One region of the Bacillus sp. H1a genome, then DNA from elsewhere that is predicted to be linked to it. Evidence: riboswitches for the same ligand, from Rfam matches in the RefSeq annotation. Region 1 holds a riboswitch; the other holds the start of a gene.
The links. Region 1 has a riboswitch for thiamine pyrophosphate ahead of U860_RS0124125 (MTH1187 family thiamine-binding protein). Riboswitches for the same ligand answer to the same signal wherever they lie in the genome.

Region 1 (7,452 bases):
GTGTTAGAAATATTATGTGCATTACTTTTTTTAGTAAGGTTTACTCTTCGATTATTTGATTTAACTGATGCTGCAATCATCCAAACTAAAACACAAAATAGCAACGCTGCAATAACAAACCCCATATAAAAACCTCCCTTATTTTTCTAACAATTGAAGTACTCTCTCTATATTTTCAAGTGAAATAAAGCGCGATTCACGAAGAATCTCCTTCCCCTCATGAAATAATAGAACTGTCGGCCCTGTAAATACTAAATATCGACCCGCAATCTCTTGCATGTCTTGTAGTAAAACCTCTACTTTCTTTACATAATCATAACCCTCTAATACATAATTTACTTTCCTTAACATAACATCACAAACACCACAATTTTCCGTTTTTATAAACAGAAGTACTAACTGCTGTTCTTCAATATATGTCGCTAATTCTTCTACCGTTTGAAAATGATTCATCTTATCCCTCTTAACGTAATTTGCGAAATACTTTATCTTGATACATACGAAATGCTGAATTGTCTTTAATTTTTCTCTTTTCCATTAACTGCTGAAAACGCAAAGTTTTTACTGTTAGTTCTTCTTGTAATTTTATTCTCTCAACCTCATCATAACAGCAAGCGATTAAATCCTCTATTTTTAATATATCTTTTTGCAATTCCATTTCTGGTGGAATCATACCCGCATTTTTCAATATTTTATAACTCATTCTTAATTCTGGAGGTACCATTGAAAGGTCTTCTAATTGTAGTGGTTTTCCTTTTCCCGGAATATTATTGAGATCTCGATTCCGTATTGCTTGACGAATTTTTTCTTCAGCAATATTCAAAAACACATCCACACTATTCCCTCCTTTACATATTTTTACTATTATTTTACATGAAATTTCAGTTTTCTGCTACATTACGCAATAGCAAAGACACACAAGTTTTGGATTCTAAAATTAGTAGTAAAACAAATAATCGTTATGTAATTACTAATGTAGGGTGGAGTGGCGAAATTCCTCCGGGTGGATTCGTTACAATCAGAGGCGCAGGAACAGGAAATCCTGCTGAACTTTTAAATGCAGTCATTAGTGAAAACTAAACGTAACCTTATTTAATTATTTCAATAAGGTTTGGATTTAGGTTTTAACGTTAATTCCTAAATTCAAACTTTTAATTTTATAAAAAGTAAAAAATAAACATTCTAATAATCTATTATATTTATATTTAGTTTCTAATATGAAGTTTGTATGAAGCTCAGCTGAATTTTACATGAATTTCCTTTAATTACTATTGTCTTCCCATACTAATCACATTATCCTTTACATATAGGAATAATTTTTATTCCACTTCAAACTATCTATATATATACAAAGAAAGATAGTGGCCTATTAGGGAAAGGCATCTAGTATTATTATAAATATAATCGCAGAAAAAGCACGCTTATAAGCGCACCATAAGAGTGCTTCTTCATACAATTCTCATGTAAGAATTCTCGAAAATCATGTTAATTACAAAGAAAAGGCATTAGCTCATAAAAGCTAATGCCTTTTCTTTGTGATTATTTTTAAACGTTCCATTCTTCAATATTCCATACTTTTGTTATCCACGCTTTATAGAAAGAGGGCTCATGTGAAACAATTAAAACCGTACCTTTATATTGTTTTAACGCTTCCTGCAAAGCCATCTTAGTCTCTGTATCCAAATGGTTAGTTGGTTCATCTAAAATTAAAACATTGCTTTGAGTTACGATAAGTTCGCATAATCGTACTTTCGTTTGTTCCCCTCCACTTAATAAATGGATAGGTTTTAAAACATGATCTTCTTTCAATCCGCACTTTGCTAATGCTTGTCGGATTTCTTTTCTTGTCATATCTGGTCTCCCTGCCCATACTCTTTCTAGTGCAGTTATTTCTGAAGCGAATTCCTCTTGTGCAAAATAAGCTGGTTTTACCCGTTCACCAATAAAAACTGAACCGCTTAACGGCTTTATTTGTCCTAGTAATGTTTTTAACACTGTTGTTTTTCCAACCCCATTATGACCAACAATTGCAATCTTTTCCCCTTTTTTTACTTGAAAATCCAATTCTGGAAATAACGGTTCACCATAACCAATTTTCAGTTTCTCTACCTGTAATATACGACTCACTGGCTCAGTATAAACATTAAAATCAAAACGCGCACGAGGTACATCGTTAACCTTTTCCACCTTTTGCATTTTCTCTAATACCTTCTCACGACTTTTTGCTTGTTTCGCTTTTCGAATTTTATTTTTTTGAATAAAGGTTTCTAAATGTGCAATTTCTTTTTGTTGTTTCGCATACGCCGCTTGTAATTGTTTCCTTTGTAATTGATAACTTTGCAAAAAGGCTTCATAATCTCCTACATAGCGCTTAACCTTTCGTTCTTCTAGATGATAAATGACATTCGTAATATTGTTCAAAAATGCCTCGTCGTGCGAAATGATAATATAAGCTTTTTCATACATTTTTAAATACGATTGCAACCATTCTATATGCGCTGTATCTAAATAGTTAGTTGGCTCATCTAATAATAAAACATCCGCTTTTTCTAAAAGGAGTTTTCCAAGTAATAACTTTGTCCGCTGACCACCACTTAACTTTGAAACATCCTTTTCCATCCCTATTTCAAACAAGCCTAAACCGGTTGCTACTTCTTCAATTTCTGTACGAATTTGATAGAAATTAGAACCTTCAAGTATCGTTTGTAGCTCGCCATACTTTACTAATAGTTTCCCTATCTCTTCCGTTATAGCCATCTCTTCTGTAATTTTTAACATTTCACATTCAATCGCATACAAACTAGAAAATGCACTTTGCAAGTATTCTTCAATTGTTATACCTTCTTGTAAATCCATATGTTGCTGTAAAAAGCCAACCTTCACATGTGGAAACCATTCAATTTTCCCATCATCATGTATAAGTTCTCCTGTTAACAGGCGTAACAATGTTGATTTTCCAATTCCATTTTTCCCTACTAACCCAACATGTTCGCCCTTTAATAATCGAAAACATGCATTATATAAAATAGTTTTCTCACCATATGAATGGCTTACATTTTCTACTGTTAATATACTCATTTTATCTCTCTCCTCTACTTATAGTTCATAAGCTAAATAGAGAGAACAACAGCATAAAGACTTATTTAGTTGTACATATAAAAATGGGTAAGGTGAATACACCTTACCCATTACAATTTATTATCGTAAAAAAGGATTAAGGTTCTTTACCTGCTGTCTTCAATTTAGCTTAATCTTTAAAAATGGGCAGACTTCTCCCATATCAAGCTAAAACCATTTGAAGAACAGTCAATAAAGTCATTTTATCCTTTCACTCCTTTTACATTTGTTATATTACGAGTATAAACTACTCTGTTATATTCTATTCGCTATTTTTCCTTTTGTTCCTTCTTATTCATTTCATGTTCTGCAAAAAAGCCTCTTAACAGTAATTATACTAAAACTGTTAAGAGGCTTTTTCTATTTTTTCATATAAGGAGCCAATACTCTTAAAATTTCTTCCTTATCTTTCTTTAACTCCAGAGATGTTAACATATCCATTGTTCGCGGTCGAGGTAATTTCACTTGTACCTCTCCAACAATTGATGCCGGTCTTTGAGATAAAATAAATACGCGATCAGAAAGCAAAATTGCCTCATCTAAGTCATGTGTAACCATAACAATTGTCTGCTTTTCTTGATGCCAAGAATTTAAAAGCCAACTGTGTACTTCCATTTTTGTAAATGCATCTAATTTTCCAAAAGGCTCATCGAGTAGCATAATTGGCTTTTCACATAAATATGTGCGAAGGAAACTAATTCTTTGACGCATTCCACCTGATAGCTCATCTGGGTAATGATTTGCATATTCATCTAGCTCAAACTGCTTTAATGCTTCCATTCCTTCTGTCAGCCTTTGTTTTTTAGGCTTCCCTTCGATTTCTAATGGAAGAACTATATTTTGCAAAGCAGATCGCCACGGTAGTAATAAATCTTGTTGTGGCATATAACTAACAACATCTTGTTTTTTTACATAGTTCTCGTTATAAAACACTTCTCCGCTCGTTGGTTGTTCAACACTCGCAATCATATTTAATAATGTGCTTTTTCCACAACCACTTGGGCCCACAAAGGAGACAAACTCTCCCTCTTGTATGGAAGCACTAATATTTGCTAATACATTCTTTCCATCGAAAGCTTTTACAATATCTTTTATTTGTAATCCACTCATTTTTCACTTGGAAGGAATTCATTTGTAAAAGCATCTTTTACATCAATTTTCTTTTTAATAACTTTGTTGTCATATAAGAAATTCATGTAATTCGTCCAAATCTCTTCCTTCTGTACTCCCCACGCTTTTGCATCATCTTGATACTTTGTACTTAACCACTTTTGACTTTCTTGTACTAATTCTTTATTCACATCTGGAACAGCCTTAATTAAAATATCAGCAGCTTCTTTCGGTTCTTTAATTGCAAAATTATAACCTTCCGTCGTTGCAGTCATAAACTTTTTCACAAAATCTTTATCTTGCTTCGTATGTTTTTCACTTGTAATAATGACAGGACTATAGAAATCGAGTGCTGGATCTAAGTCTTTTACCATAATTGTATTTAACTCTTTTCCTTGACGCTTCGCTTCAATTCCATCCCATCCATAATAAATCCATTCAAAGTCTGCATCACGACCGATTGATTTAAAGAAATCTGTTTGTCCAAGAATAATTTTTTCAACTTTATTAAAATCAGCTTGATGTTTATCCATAATTGTCTTTAACGTCGCTTCTTCTGCTGGTCCTCCCCAGCCACCATAACGTTTACCTTCAAAATCTTTCGCTGAAGCAATATTATCTTTCTTTAACGATGCAAAAGCAGATGTATTATGTTGAATAATTGCACCGACCGACACAACAGGAATACCTTCAACGCGAGCCAATGTTACATTTTCTTGTGCACTTATCGCAAAATCAGCTTTTCCTGAAGCTATCATTTGTTCGGCCGTAACATTATCACCTGGTTGAATGATTTCTACATCTAACCCTTGTTTTTTATAATAATCTTTAGTCTTCGCCACATATAAACCAGTATGGTTTGTATTTGGGAACCAATCTAAAACGACTTTCACTTTCTTTTCTTTGCTTGTGCTCTCTTCTTTCTTCGCCGCATTACATCCGGCAACACCAACTGCTAATAATGCAGCTAACATAATTTTTAAACCTTTTTTCATTTTCTGCCGCCCTTTCTGTATATCCATGGTGCTGTTATTCTTGCCATAAATTCAACAATAAAGTACAGGAATAATGTCACCATGACGATAATCGCTGCAACACCAAATACTCGAGCAGTTAAAAAGGATTTTGTAGCTCTCGTAAGCATAACCCCCAACCCTTCACTTGCACCGAGCCATTCTCCGATAATTGCCCCCATTACGCTATATGTAACTGCAATTTTTAAACCTGAGAAAAAGTATGGGAGCACTGCTGGCAACTTTACTTTCTGGTAAACTTGCCATTTCGTCGCCTTCATTGTTTGTAACAGTTTCAGCATATTTTTATCTACCGTTTGGAAACCTTCTAAAATGCTAAGGGCAATTGGGAAGAAACAAACAAGAATAACAACCATTACTTTTGGCAACATTCCGTACCCAAACCAAATAATAAATAATGGAGCGAGCACAACGATTGGAATTGTTTGCGAAATAACTAGCAACGGATTCATTAAAATCCGAAATAACGGGATAACATCCATAATGATAGCAATACTCGTCCCAAGTATAATTGCAAAAAACAACCCAATTATTACTTCCTGTAACGTTTGCACTGTATTCGGTAATAGTAAATCTTTCATTCCAATTAACTCTTGCACAATTGCTGATGGCTTCGGTAAAATCCACGGCTCAATTTTAAATAATGAAACAGATCCTTCCCACATAGCAATGAGAAGGATAAGCCAAATTGTTGTAATTATTTTAGATCGCTTCTGGTTTTGCATATTCATCACGGTACTTCCAAACCTTTTCGTCAATCGTTACGCCCGTACTTGGACGATAGTGAATTTTAATAGAAGTGATAACTTCTTCTGCTCCAGCATCGACGCAAGCTTGTTGCGCACGTTTAATGACGTCAAGAAGTACATCTAATTCTCCTTCCAACGTTGTTTCCATTGCCCCTACTTCATAACGAACTCCCGACTGTTGTACAACTTCAATTGCTTTATCAACAACGGAATACACATCTTTGTTCTTCGCTTGTGGTACTACTGAAAATGAAATTGTAACTTGTTGTGACATAATAAAATCCCCCTTACAAAATATGTTTCCAAAAAAAAGAAAAGGCTTTCCTACCATGTAGGAAAGCCTTGTATACAAGTTATTCTATAATAACTTATGCTACATCACTTTAAAGTAACTCCCTACGCTGGCATTATCCAGATCAGGTTGAGGGTCGATGTATACTTACATCCTCTCAGCCAATTGGCTCCCCGGTTCTTAATTCGTTTTCATTGTAGCATGATTTATTTTATTGAACAAACAAAAGCATGTATAATCATTTCATTTAACTTTTGAATTCCCCAATTAACTCTTGTAACTCCTGTGAAAGCCAGCTTAAAGAACTAGCTAATTCAGCAATATCTTGTACAGACATTTCCTGTTCTTTCATACTTTCTTCAATATTACTACTACTATTCGCATACGTATTTGCGATAAGTGATAGTTCATTTACAACACGAACAATATTTTGGCTATTTTGCAATATATCACTTGAATTGCTAGAAACAACTCTAACTTGATTTGTAACAGATTGTGCTGACCTTGAAATTTGTTCAAAGAAAGCACCACTACTTTGAACAAGTTTAATTCCTGATTCTACTTCTTTTGAAGCTTTTTGCATTGAAACAACAGCTTCTTCCGTTTCAGCTTGTGTTTCCCCTATTAATTTCGCTATATCTTTTGCTGATGCTTCCGTCTGCTCTGCTAATTTACGCACTTCATCAGCAACAACGGCAAATCCCCTTCCGGTTTCCTCAGCACGTGAATCCTCAATAGAAGCATTTAAAGCTAGCGAATTAGTTTGATTTGAAATACCTGTAATTACAGTTACAATATCACTAATTTCTTTTGATCTTGTTTCCAAAGAATAAATGATAGAAGATAAATCTTGTACTGCATTTTGTATTATGTTCATTTGATTAATCGTCTGTTCAATAACACCATTTCCTTTTACTGAATGGTGCTCCATACCTTCAGACTCTTTCGCCATTTGTTTTACAGCATTCGTTATCTCTTCCATCTTATCTTCCATTTCATATACAATACCTAAATACTGTGGTACTGCAGTTTCTTGTGACTGAGCGCCAGCTCTTAACTCAACCATAGAACTTACGATCTCTTGAACTGCCATGCTATTCTCTTTCGTACTCACTGACAATTCTTGTGAAGATGAGGAAACCTGTTCTGC
Region 2 (7,452 bases), on a different contig from region 1:
CACAAAATAAAGGAATTGCGGAGACTAACCCATTATTAGATATTAGCGGGATGGATAGCGCATGTAAATTATTACTTTTGACGAATAGTTTAATGGGAACAGAGTATTCACTTAAAGACATACATATCGAAGGAATAGAAGACATTACAAAAGAACAAATTCAAAATGTGAAGGAACAAAATAAATCTATTAAATTAATTGCATCAGCATATAAAGATGATGATGGAAAGATAAACTTAAAGGTACAACCATGTGATATAGAGAAAGAGCACCCGTTAGCAAATATAAATGGTACCGAAAAAGGAATTACGTTCTTTACAGATACAATGGGACAAGTCACTACAATTGGTGGAGCTTCTAATCCACGCGGAGCAGCTGCTGCTGCTTTAAAAGATGTAATTAACTTATATCGTAAAGATTTGTAAGACCGTACCGCTATTAATAAAAAATACATATGTAGTGGACCTTTTGAGAATGAAATAAATATGCAAAAATAATTGCAGGGGGTAAGGAATTGTTTAAGGATTTTAAAGTTGTAAAAGATCGTCCCGTTTATATTCAATTGAAGGATTATTTGAAAAAGATGATTATGAAAGGGCATTTGTTAGGGAACCAGAAAATTCCATCAACCCGAGAACTGAGTGAATTATTATCTGTGAGCAGAAATACAGTACTCGCTGCTTATGCGGATTTAGAACAAGAAGGGCTAATTTATGCAGTTAAAGGAAAAGGAAATTTTGTTGCGAAGGTGGATATAAGTAACACTTCGTCTGTTGAAATAGATTGGAAAAATAAACTCAATACAGTTACCGCATTAGCGGATGAATTAGATTTAATGAAACATGGTGTTCGCTGGGAAAAAGGAATGATTGTTTTTAATAGTATAGCCCCGGACGAAAAGCTATTTGATGTTGAAAATTTCAAAAGAGCTTTTCTTACTCGTATGTCCATTGAAGGGAATATCGTATTGAACTACGGATATGCAAAAGGTTATCGACCGTTAATGAATTATCTACTTCATTACATGGAAATGAAAGGTGTAGACATTTCGAACAAAGATATTTTAATTACAAACGGATTTACAGAAGGGTTAGATATTGTATTATCTTCTTTATCGAAGAAATCAGGGCGTGTTATTTGTGAGAATCCAACTCACCATGCTGCACTGAAGCTTTTTCGCTTACATGGACTTGAAGTTCATGGGATGGATATGAGAGATGATGGTATTGATACGAATCAATTAGAAAAAAGTTTGCGTGAAAAGGATTTTGATTTCGCGTATTTAATTCCTTCTTATCATAATCCAACCGGTATTGTTACGAGTTCGGAGAAAAGAACGGAATTGATGAGGTTATTTTCAAAATATAAGATTCCTATTATAGAGGACGGATTTAATGAAGAATTACGTTATTCAGGTTCACATTTAGCGCCATTATTAACTTTTGCTGGGGCTGGTAATAATGTGATTTATATTAGTAGCTTTTCAAAGGTACTTTTCCCTGGTTTACGTGTAGGTTGGATCATTGCAGACAAAGAACTGATTCATTATTTAGAAAGTGTAAAAAGAGCAAGGACCATTCACACATCAACGTTAGATCAAGCTGTTCTGTTTCAATATTTACATGAAGGATATTTCGAAAAATATTTAAAAAAGGCAAGATCTGTTTATAAGAAAAAATATGAGTTAGCTGTTGGGGCGTGTAATCAGTACATCCCGTTTAAAAGAATGACTGGAGATGGTGGACTTCATTTATTTATAGAATTGGAAGAAAAAATTCATGCCCGCACACTTTTACAAAAATGTTATGAGAAAGGAGTTACGTTTTCTCCTGGAGATGTTTTTTACTCTGATGGAGGAGGAGCGAACACTTTCCGATTAGGCTTTTCACGTTTGAAAGAAAAGGAAATTGTTAGCGGTATTCAAATAATTGGTGATACATTAAAAAATGAAATTTGGAGTTGAGAAGATGAGAATTGGCGTTATTATGGGAGGAGTATCCTCTGAAAAACAAGTATCAATTATGACTGGGAATGAAATGATTGCACATTTAGATAAGAGTAAGTATGAAATAGTTCCAATTACGTTAAATGAAAAAATTGATTTAATTGAAAAAGCGAAAGACATTGATTTTGCATTGCTAGCATTACACGGAAAATACGGAGAAGATGGGACAATTCAAGGAACGCTTGAGAGTTTAGGTATCCCTTATAGCGGGAGTAATATGTTATCTAGCGGTATATGTATGGACAAAAATATTTCGAAAAAGATTTTGCGTTATGAAGGAGTAGAAACACCAGATTGGATTGAACTTACGAAAATGGAGGATCTAAAGCTTGAAGAGTTAGATAAGTTAGGCTTTCCATTAGTGGTAAAACCAAACACTGGCGGATCGAGTGTTGGAGTAAAAATCGTCTATAATAAAAATGAATTAATTTCTATGCTGGAAACTGTATTCGAATGGGATTCTGAAGTAGTAATTGAGAAGTATATAAAAGGTGACGAGATTACGTGTTCCATTTTTGATGGAAAACAGTTACCTATCATTTCAATTCGACATGCAGCTGAGTTTTTTGACTACAATGCAAAATATGATGATGCTAGTACAGTTGAAGAAGTTATAGAACTTCCAGCTGAAATTAAAGATCTTGTAAATAAAGCGTCAATTGCTTGTTATAGAGCATTAAAATGTAGTGTTTACGCTAGAGTTGATATGATTGTAAAAGATGGAATTCCATATGTAATGGAAGTTAATACGTTACCTGGAATGACAAAATCAAGCTTGTTGCCAAAAAGCGCAGAAGCAGCGGGAATTAGCTATAGTAAGCTATTAGATATGATCGTTGAAACGTCTTTACAAGTAAGGAAAAACGAAGGATTTTAATTTTTAAAAAATGATTGGTTTATTATTTTAATAGAACAATCCAATAAGTTTGACAGTTTCAAGAAGTATGCTATGATGAATACGAAAACTATATATTTATCCACTAGGGGTGCCTATAATAGGCTGAGATCAAAAGTATTTTTGAGACTCTTAGTACCTGATCTGGTTAATGCTAGCGTAGGGAAGTGGAGAAGACGGATAATGATTAACGAATACGTTTTTGATGTCTATTTCACTTTCTTTACGCTTGTAAAGAAAGTTTTTTTATTTTACAGCACTAGAAACCAGGAGAAGTACTTATTATATAGTTTCAAAAGTAGACTTTTATTTATTGGAGGGATTTAAGTGTCTTTTTCACAGTCATTACGTAATGAAGTAAATTTTATTTGGGAATCGAGTTTCAATCATCCGTTTGTGAAAAAACTCGGAGAAGGAACACTAGATTTAGCTAGTTTCCGTTATTATGTGCTCCAAGATTCATATTATTTAAGTCATTTTGCACGAGTGCAAACATTAGGTGCTGCAAAGGCCCTTGAATTAGAAACGACGGCTCGTATGGCGCATCATGCACAAAATACATATGAAGCTGAGTTATCATTACATAAGAACTTTGCTAAGAAATTAGGAATTACGAAAGAAGAAAAAGACAATTTTGTACCAGCACCAACTGCATATGCGTATACATCCCATATGTATCGTGCTGCTTATGAGGGGCATTTAGGAGATATTATTGCAGCTATACTACCTTGCTATTGGTTATATTATGAAATTGGTGAACGTTTAAAAGGAAGTCAGCCAGAAGAACCCATCTATCAAGAATGGATTTCTGCATATGGATCGGATTGGTTCCGTACATTAGTAGAAGAGCAAATCACACGATTAGATACTATCGCTGAAAAAGTAACAGAGGCAGACCGTAATCGTATGAGAAAACACTTTATTATTAGTAGTCAATATGAATATTCATTTTGGGAAATGGCATATACATTAGAAAAATGGCCGGTGAATGAAGAAGTTAAAGGTGTTTTTTAAAAAAGAGTATAGTGAAGGTATCGCTATATAAAGAGGCGATACCTTTTAATATATTTAGTTTCTGTAAATATTTTGTAAATTATATATACAGAATATAACGATTTATCATATAATCGTTTTGTATTATACTAGGCGATGTAAGGAGGGATTAATATGGTAAAAGTAATACGTGAAATATAAGAAAGTATTGGTATCTTTCATGAGGTTGGTTTATGTAATGTTATATTCGTATAATTAGATTAAAATGTTTCTTCTGAAGTACTTGGTTTTAAATTAATTAGATTGGGCTTTATAAAAATTAGCGAGCTTTTTTAGTTTTATTCATAATCAAGATAATTAATAAAGAGAGGAAGTATTCATAGTATGAAAAAAATACAATTATTAACATTTAATGATGTAGTAGAACCCCTCTTTAATGAAAAAGTAGCATATATATATTTTCCCATTGAATGGCTTGATATTGTAGATATACATTATAGAACATTTTTATTAACGAGCAAATTAAAACTTTTAAATGAAAGATTGTATGATATGTTCTCTGACATATTATTCATTCAGCATAATCCATATATATTAAAGGAAGATACGCCTTGGATTGTTTCAAAAGAACCAATGAGACAAGAACAGTTGGACTATATTTTACAAAGTTGGTATGCGGTTATTCATGATTGGAAACCGAATAAATTAACAGATCCACCATGTTTAGAATGGCATTATGATTTAATATGTAATTTACCAGTATTACATGATAAAGAAACATATTTTAAATGGGTTCCAGCATTAATTACACATGTTTTTTGCGAACAGCCTGTACGTATGAATAATAAGAATGAAGAAGAAATATATTTTTCACCACTTCGATCACAAAATATTTGTGAAGCGATGTCAGAGCCAATTATAGATGAAGAAACACAAGATTATTTCGCTTATGTGTATCGGTTTGAATATATAACTCGTGGAGGCGAGAATATTCCACTTTTGAAAGTATCCATAGGGATTAGGCGATTTTATCAACAATATAATCATAAAGATATGTCTATACTTTTGAGTCGGAAACGCGGATTAATACTAGTTTCAACTCCTGAATTTGCATCGGAAAATAAAAAGCAGCGATTTGTAAAGTTAAAAGTGCAACAAGCGAAAAAAGGAATAAAGTGGATTAAACTTTATAGAAATTTAAAAGATGATTTTAAGATAGGAGGAGAAGTAGTGTTAGATCATATTCTTCAATATCCGAAAGAGTATATTGCGGGAACGAATGTCAGAGTGCTACTTCCATATAATGAAAAAATATATAAAGTTCAAGGAACAAAAATAAAATTTGGTATAAAAGTAAGAGATAAAGAGGAACTTTTTAATGAATTCCAGCGAAGTTTTCCATATTTCACATTGCTTCCAGAATGTGAAAAGATATTAACTAATACTGAAAATGAACAATTACCTTTATTTGCGCCAAAGGGATTAAAAACAATTACGTTAGAAGTATGGTCGAACGATATATTAATAGAGATAGAACAAGCGTTATTAGAAAGCAAAGTAGTTCTGGCTCAGAATGATGATTCCACTTATTTATTAAATGCAGACGCTCCAGTTTTGTTGAAGATAGTGAGATGTAATATTGAGAAAGTGTTACAAAATCCATATCGCATGCAATATTGCCATAAATATAAAACAAATCTTGTTGACGATGTCGTGAAAGCTGTGCACGCTACAGCAGGAGAGCGAAATGAAACGACGTTAGCATTAATCGCAATAAAAAACTATGACGGGCGTGAGAAAATTGATCCGAAGCAAATTATTCGTGAAGGATTCGCTCGAACGAAACGTATTTCAACATTTATTAATTTATTTATCGGACAAAGTGTGTCTAAAGGAGAAATAATAACCGCAGTTTTTAGTTTGTTAGAGCAAAAGGGTTTCTTAAAGCGTAGTTGGAATAAGATGGAATTACCAGGTACTTATGTAAATTTATCAATTGAGAAAATATATAAATTCGATTCCTTACCTATTTTTTCAAAAATAAATGGGACAGAAATTTCATATAAATTATACGGACAAGCAGAGTGGAACACGATTGATCATACATTATTAAATATAGATAATTATAATGCGGTTGTACCCCAGCCATCTAAAAGAAATGATATGGGAGTTCGTTTTAAACAATTCGTGTCCGAAACGTTAGTTGAAATATTACAAGATGCGCAAAAGCGAAATGAAGATGTTTATTTTATTGTAGATGCAAATATGAGAAAATATTGGATAAAAGAGTTGCAAAATGAAACCATTGATATAGATGTTTTACCCGATATAATCTCGAATTCAAAAGAATATTCAAATTTAAAAGTAGTAAGAATTAATACAACTTTTGATGTACCGAGTTATATTACTAGAGAACATAATTACGTTATAGATGAGAGTGGCTTATTTGCAGATCAAAAAGGAATGTATTATAGCACTAATGCGCACGTGTTAGAGTGTGATGAGATAGTACAGCAGTACATACTTGAAATTATCCCGTTAGGTGCAAAACCCGAAGAGAGGGACGACATCGCCAAATTGATACATTACATGTGTTATAAAACAAGCTCGCTCACGGAAAGAAATATACACAAGACGTATTCGATGCAAATGGCTAAATTAATAAAAAATTATATTACGGATATAGATGCAAGAGAATTTAAAGAATTTAATGATGAATTAGATTTGGATATAACGATCTTAGAAAAGGAAGATTCGTTGTTATTAATTTAAATATCAGTAAACAAATCCTGCTAGTTATAATGAGCAGGATTTGTCATTTTTTAATGTAAATATAGATATGATTTGTCATGTATATTTTCTTTTTCATATTTACTTTATTCACATACGGGATTAAGATGTTTTTTAGAAATACCACTATTGTATCACGAAGAGTTGCCTTAAAATATGAAATTTACTTTACAAAACTGAAAAAGAATTTGAAAGGAATGGGGAATGGTGAAAAAATTAGATGTACTATTAATGGTGCTGAGCAGCCTCTTTCCAGTTGCAGGCATTATGAAGCAAATCCCTCTAGAGCAATCTTTATTTATTGGAGGGTTATTATTTTTCACTAGTTTTGGTAGTTATTACGCAAAAAAGATGTACTCACGAATATGTAGCTGGATAGCATACGCTTCATTTATTACATTATTGTTAGTCATTTGGAATCAATATGTTACAATGAGTTCGTTAATAGCGAACGCGAAAATCGCTGCATGTATCGCTTTAATTCCATGTATATTCCGTTTTCGTACATACGGGCTTACAGTAGGCTTACTCTCACTATGGTCTGCATTGTTATGGGATATAAAGGAAATAAAGTCATTAGCAATTCTTGAGCGTATTACAAGTTTAATGACAACACAGTATTCATATCTTCTGTTTCTAATGGGAGGACTTATATTTGGTGGATTACTTGCGATGCTATTGCACCGTAAAGAAAAAGATAATAACGTAGAAAATACAAATATATTTAAACAAAAAAAGAAACGCAACAAGCCAACATTTAAAATTCGTA

Region 2: another riboswitch for thiamine pyrophosphate. It lies ahead of tenA (thiaminase II); the one in region 1 lies ahead of U860_RS0124125 (MTH1187 family thiamine-binding protein).

The regions. Positions count from the first base shown of each region.
Region 1 covers NZ_AYMH01000055.1:9,069-16,520, forward strand. The annotation lists gene U860_RS0124085 (hypothetical protein) at 1-125, opposite strand, end outside; gene U860_RS0124090 (thioredoxin family protein) at 139-453, opposite strand; gene U860_RS0124095 (DUF1992 domain-containing protein) at 464-835, opposite strand; gene U860_RS35690 (hypothetical protein) at 925-1,080, shown strand; gene U860_RS0124105 (ABC-F family ATP-binding cassette domain-containing protein) at 1,546-3,078, opposite strand; gene U860_RS0124110 (ABC transporter ATP-binding protein) at 3,478-4,227, opposite strand; gene U860_RS0124115 (ABC transporter substrate-binding protein) at 4,224-5,222, opposite strand; gene U860_RS0124120 (ABC transporter permease) at 5,219-5,992, opposite strand; gene U860_RS0124125 (MTH1187 family thiamine-binding protein) at 5,964-6,284, opposite strand; TPP riboswitch at 6,387-6,488, opposite strand; gene U860_RS0124130 (methyl-accepting chemotaxis protein) at 6,550-7,452, opposite strand, start outside.
Region 2 covers NZ_AYMH01000029.1:142,617-150,068, reverse strand. The annotation lists gene U860_RS0114680 (homoserine dehydrogenase) at 1-425, shown strand, start outside; gene U860_RS0114675 (PLP-dependent aminotransferase family protein) at 515-1,963, shown strand; gene U860_RS0114670 (D-alanine--D-alanine ligase) at 1,968-2,882, shown strand; TPP riboswitch at 2,978-3,083, shown strand; gene tenA (thiaminase II) at 3,228-3,914, shown strand; gene U860_RS0114655 (RNaseH domain-containing protein) at 4,278-6,665, shown strand; gene U860_RS0114650 (DUF3959 family protein) at 6,891-7,452, shown strand, end outside.